Regions from separate parts of the Alteromonas sp. AWM4_230 genome, predicted to be linked through region 1. Evidence: predicted binding sites of a transcription regulator. Region 1 holds the regulator's gene; the other holds the start of a gene.
What was found. Region 1 encodes MetJ, which represses methionine synthesis genes. Its sites were predicted from a motif close to TAGACGTCTAGACGTCTA; they were not measured.

Region 1 (3,155 bases):
GATTGGCTGTGTTAGAGTTGCGATCGGCACCTTGATAGTGAGCATTAATTTTATGAATAATGCTTAACTGCTAAGGCTTGTGGCGCTTTTGGATATAAATTCAGGTCTAAATGTTAGACCTATATCAACAGCGATATGTTAGGGAAATCAGGAAGAGTTAACGCTAGGTCTGCAGTTTCCAACGTACCACACTAGTGCTAACAACTATTTATAATAACTTTTGTCATTAGTTAGTTGTAACGCGCTTATGTTTATCTATCTATAACTACAACGATAATAAAATAGCTACAGAGCGTGAACAAAAATACCGATGAACCCTACATCTAAGGATACCTTTTTACATGTCAGATTTTAGACAACGCGCACTCGACTATCACGCCAAACCCACACCTGGAAAAATTCGCGTAGAGCTATCTAAGCCAGCCGATAGCGTCGACGACCTTGCTCTTGCCTACAGCCCGGGCGTTGCCGAGCCGGTGAGAGAAATCGCCGAGGATGCAGATAACGCTTACAAGTATACGGGCAAAGGTAACTTGGTCGCTGTTATCAGTAACGGAACTGCGATTTTAGGCTTAGGTAATTTAGGCCCATTAGCTTCAAAGCCAGTAATGGAAGGTAAAGCTCTTCTGTTTAAACGCTTTGCTGGTCTAGATGCCATTGATATTGAAGTAAAGCATCGTACGACCGAAGAGTTCATTAATACTGTAGCCAATATTGCTGATACGTTTGGTGGTATTAACCTAGAAGATATCAAAGCGCCGGAGTGCTTTGAAATTGAGCAAGAACTCATTAAGCGCTGTAAAATCCCAGTATTCCATGATGATCAACACGGTACCGCTATTGTAACCGCCGCAGGTATGCTTAACGCTTTAGAAATTCAGGGCAAAAATATAGAGAACGCTAAAATTGTTTGCATGGGTGCCGGAGCAGCAGCGGTTGCCTGTATGGAGCTACTGATTAAGTGTGGTGCCCAGCGTGAGCGTATCTACATGTTAGATAGAAAAGGCGTTATCCACACTCGTCGTGAAGATTTAACTGAGCACAAGAAGCTGTTTGCTAACAATACTGATAAGCGCACCCTTGAAGATGTAATGGAAGGCGCAGATATCTTTGTTGGCGTATCAGGCCCTGATGTTTTACCGCCAGAAGCGCTTTCTTTGATGGCTGAAAACCCAATTGTATTTGCATGTTCTAACCCAGATCCTGAGATAAAGCCTGAACTTGCTCACGAAGTGCGTAAAGACCTGATTATGGCTACTGGCCGCTCAGACTATCCTAATCAGGTAAACAATGTGCTGTGCTTTCCGTTTATTTTCCGCGGTGCTTTAGATGTTCGCGCTACAGCCATTAATGATGAGATGAAAGTAGCGGCAGTAGAAGCTCTTCGTGCTATTACGAAAGAACCTGTACCACAGGAAGTATTGGCAGCGAGTAAAAGCGATAGTCTGACATTTGGTAAGGAGTATATTATTCCTAAACCTATGGACCCACGTCTGTGCGAGCGTATAGCTACCGCCGTATCTAAGGCGGCTATTGAGTCTGGTGTTGCACGAGTACCTGAAAGCCCAGAAGAATAAAGTTCTGGCGCACAAGGCTTAAAATGTTTGGGTTAACGCTCAACCAATATTTGCTAAAAAGTGCGCTTAAAGAATACAAGTACATAAAAAACGGCGCTGTGTTGTAGGCTATCAACTAGCAAAGCCTTACAACACAGCGCCGTTTCTCTTTAATGCTAGATATCAGTCGTCTTCAGACACATCATTTTCGAAGCTTGGATCAATGCCCATTTCTTCCATAATGCGCCTAGCTTCAGCCGGCACGCGATTAGGATTGTCTTTACGCAGGTCATCGTCGTTAGGCAAAGGTTGCCCGGTAAACGCGTGTAAAAAAGCTTCGCACAACAGTTCCGAATTAGTGGCGTGACGCAAATTATTGATTTGGCGGCGGGTACGCTCATCAGTAAGTGCTTTAAGCACGTTAATAGGTATAGAGACAGTGACTTTCTTTACCTGTTCGCTCTTTTTCCCATGCTCTGCGTAGGGGTGAATATATTTACCGTTCCATTCCGCCATTGTACTAACTCGGTCTACTCTTTTTATATTATGAAGAGAAATTCTAAACAAGTTCACGAAAAGGTCAATTGAGCAGTGTAAACTTCTTGACGTCTAGACATATATTCTTTAATTTAGACGTCTAAACGTCTATAAGATAACATTTTTGAGAGTATAAACCATGGTTTCTTACGCACAAGGTATCGATGCATTAAACCAGTCCCTGTCGGAACTGCGTGATATTGATGTATCTTTTGAATTCTTTCCGCCTAAAACGGAAGCCATGGAGCAAACCCTGTGGAAGTCGGTTGAGCGCCTAGCACCGTTAAAGCCCAGCTACATGTCAGTTACTTACGGCGCCAATAGCGGTGAGCGTGACAGAACCCACGATGTGGTAAAACGGATTCAACAGCAAACTGGTGTGGCGGCAGTTCCTCACTTAACCTGTGTTGACGCTAGTCGCGATGAGCTTACACAAATTGCAAAAGACTACTGGGATTCTGGTATTCGCCGTATTGTCGCCCTACGTGGCGACCTGCCCAAAGGGGTAGACAAAACAGAGATGTATGCCTCTGACTTAGTTGCCTTACTAAAAGACGTTGCCGATTTTGACATTTCAGTTGCCGCCTACCCGGAAAAACACCCTGAAGCGCCAAATGCGCAGTTCGACTTGCTAAACCTTAAACGCAAAGCAGAAGCTGGCGCTTCCGAAGCGATAACCCAGTTTTTTTTCGACACCAGTGTTTACCTGCGATTTAGAGACCGTGCAGCCGCCGCAGGTGTAGACTTAGACATAGTTCCAGGCATTTTACCTGTGACTAACTACCAAACGTTAGTAAGATTTGCTGGCTTTACAGACGTGCACGTTCCGGGCTGGTTACATAAAATGTTCGACGGTCTTGATGCAGATGATCAAGCCACTCGTAACCTAATAGGCGCTAACATTGCCATGGACCAAGTGAAAGTTCTTGCAAAAGAAGGGGTGAAGCACTTCCACTTTTATACCTTAAATCGCAGTGAGTTAAGCTATGCTATCTGCCACATGCTAGGTGTACGCTCCGGCGACTGATTTCGTATAGCGTTAACAAAGTTATACAGTTAGAT
Region 2 (3,155 bases), 260 kb from region 1:
CTCTATGGGCGTATCAATACGCTGCACCATTCCCAAAATAACATGGTAACAGCAGTGAAATAAAAAGTCTTGATGTTGGACTTGCAGAAATGAGGTTAGACCGTATCACCAAGTTACCACTTCACCATTCCAGTCGATAAAATGGCAAGTCTGGTCCCGATTGAGCGCTGAAAGGTGGTGAATAAGTTGCTTTGCAGTGAACTCTGGCGTAAAGAGTTTTTTAGCCGCTACATTTTTTTGAAATGGCTTCGACAGCCCAGTATCAACGGTACCTGGGTGGTAACATACCAGCATGACATCTTTCAATCTGCGCTTGTACTCTACAGACGCTGTTTTGACAAACATATTGAGCGCGGCTTTCGAGGCACGGTAGCCATACCATCCGCCAAGCCCGTTGTCTGATATACTCCCAACTCTCGCGCTTAGGCAAACAAGGGTTGAGCCTTCTTTACTCATAACGTTGACTAAATGCTTAAGCCATATAGCGGGAATAATGCTGTTTGTCGCAAAATACGCAGTCAAGGCTTCCTCGCTGACATCTTCTAAGCGCTTTTCGGGGTGAATATCTTCGCTTTCGTTATGCAAAAAACCGGTTGTTATTACTACCGTATTTAACACAACCTCTTGCTTAGCAAGTTGCTTAACAAAGCCGCTGATGTGCTTATCATTCTGTTCAGCAATTTGATGATAGGAGACGTTCTCTGAATTATTACTTTCAGTTGCAGCTGCACGACTTACAGCGAACACTTTTGCGCCCGCACTGCGATATTGCTCTATAAGCGCAGACGCTATGCCACCAGATGCGCCCACGATAAGTACGTTATTTTCCATTCGGCTCTCCCGGTACACAGCGGTCGCACTGACGTTTTTTTCCCGTTAAAAGGTAAGAAATGGTATATCTATGTTTTGCGAATACATTGTAGAAAGCATCAGCGGCATAACGGATAACAGGCCAGCGAAGCGGTGCGTAGATCCATCCCATACCTACTGCCTTCCACGCTTCATGGGTAACATCAAGTCCGGTAATTAGGGTACCATCCTCGCGAAGTCCGTGAATTCTGGCGTTAAGCGCATGCCAATCCATGGCAGGATAGCGAGTTGCAAAATCAGGGGCCTGAATGTCGACCAGGGTGAGTTTGTTATCCTTGTCTCTTTTGCGTAAATGACGCATTTCGGCTATGCACAAAGGGCAATAACCATCGTAAAAAATAATCACTTCTACCTACCTCTGCTAAATAAGACGCTTATCGCTTAAAAGACGATTTCGCCCATGCAAACATGGAAAAACAAAAAATACATCGCGTTTGCCGTGCACTATCAGCACTCTTGTCGCGGCCAGTTTAAAACCGTTTTAAGCCGTCGCACGTTATTCTTATTTAATATTCGTTTATACGATAAAAAAACACGCTTGGATGACTTGTGTTGTGCCCTACCCGCACCCACACTACAAGCAAAGATCATGAGAGGTTTTATTATGGCAAATTTACAAGTAGCCACTTTAGCAGGCGGATGCTTTTGGTGTATCGAGTCTGCATTTAACACTGTCGAAGGTGTAGAAAAAGCAATTTCTGGCTATGCTGGAGGTGAAAAAGCCGATCCAACCTATGAAGAGGTATGTACGGGAAACACTGGTCATGCAGAAGTGGTACAAGTAACCTTTGATGCAGACAGCATCAGCTACCGTGAAATTCTAGAGATTTTCTTCGCGCTACATAACCCTACTCAGCTAAACAGACAGGGTAATGATTTGGGTACTCAGTATCGCAGCGCAATCTTCTATCACGACGATGCACAAAAAGCGGAAGCTGAAAAAATTATTGCACAAATCACAGAAGAAGAAATCTGGCCTGACCCGGTAGTCACTGAAGTAGTAGCCTTGAATAACTACTATGACGCCGAAGACTATCATCAGGATTATTTCAAAAATAATCCGCAGAACCAGTATTGTTCTATGGTGGTTGCACCTAAACTTGCAAAATTCAAAAAGACTTTTGCTTCTCGCCTTCGCAGCGATGCATAGGTAAAGTCAGCTTTTTTAGCGACGTTTACAGGTTGGCTAGAAACGAAAGGGTTGCTTGGTAGCAACCCTTTTTCGGTTTTAATAACATCGTAAGTAGATAGACGCTAATCAAACCAAGCGTCATTGATTTCTATCGAAAATAGCAAGGGCGCTAAATCTTCATAACGCGTCTTATGCGCCTCACATGTCGCGTTTTTCATATAATTCTTTTCCCACGGATCGTTAATGATCCATAGCGTACTATCAATAGTGACTAACCCTTCCATCGACGAGTTATCCATTGTGTACTGTTCGCAACTCTGATCACTGGCAACATCAAAAATAATGGGAATGCGCTTTGTCGGTTTGCTACCAGTGGTATCAATTACCCATAATTCATTGTCGTTTCTTGCCGCGCCAAATAAATATGATGCGCCCGTTGAGTGCGTATATAAAGCCAAGCCATTTATAGGGTGATTACCCGAGGTAAACGAAGGAAGCTGAAGGTCTGGTTCACTTACAGTTGCAAAATCGCTCGATGAGAAAAAGTTTTCATCAACAGACAATGTAAAGATCCTTGGCTGCCCTGCTTTGTCTTTTTCTAATGCCAAATACAAAGTGCCGTCTTCCGCCATAGTCAGGCCTTCAATACCATCGTTAGGAAAGTTACCTACTTCGAACTCTTTCGGAAACTGGAGCGGACGCACATCTGACATTTCAACGTCACCATTGTCCTTGCGGGTTAATTTAACCAATAGGCTTGGGTAGTCTGTAGAGCCTGTATCTTCGTACTTGGTTTCACAACGAGGGCTCAAGGCCCCAGTACGGGTTGCATCCTCTGTGACGGTGTAAATGACATTAGCATCTCTAGGGTCTACCGCTAACGCTTCTAAATCTGGTTGTTCGCTCAAGTAGCTATAGAAGCAGCTTCGACGCACATCTCTTGAGAATGAAAAACGCTTACTAGACGCGCTTAGCGTTGCCGTTTCTGGTGAAATGCTATGTAACTTCAACTGCTGCGTAACATCCGCACTTGCATCTGCAATGGTAACTAGCTGTTCGTCTAGCACGACTAGCCCGGATGTTTGGGGGTCAAACATAACTTTTCCAGATTCACCAAGGATCCACTTCCCTACTGTTGTTTCTGTCAAATCGG

Region 2: a site for MetJ is predicted at 1,381-1,398, ahead of msrA (peptide-methionine (S)-S-oxide reductase MsrA). Genes of this name have one in related genera too.

What each region holds. Positions count from the first base shown of each region.
Region 1 covers NZ_JBSWTB010000001.1:911,366-914,520, reverse strand. The annotation lists gene ACXACS_RS03940 (malic enzyme-like NAD(P)-binding protein) at 342-1,577, shown strand; gene metJ (met regulon transcriptional regulator MetJ) at 1,740-2,072, opposite strand; gene metF (methylenetetrahydrofolate reductase) at 2,233-3,120, shown strand.
Region 2 covers NZ_JBSWTB010000001.1:1,169,639-1,172,793, reverse strand. The annotation lists gene ACXACS_RS05050 (SDR family NAD(P)-dependent oxidoreductase) at 106-831, opposite strand; gene ACXACS_RS05045 (thiol-disulfide oxidoreductase DCC family protein) at 821-1,216, opposite strand; gene msrA (peptide-methionine (S)-S-oxide reductase MsrA) at 1,475-2,020, shown strand; gene ACXACS_RS05035 (hypothetical protein) at 2,125-3,155, opposite strand, start outside.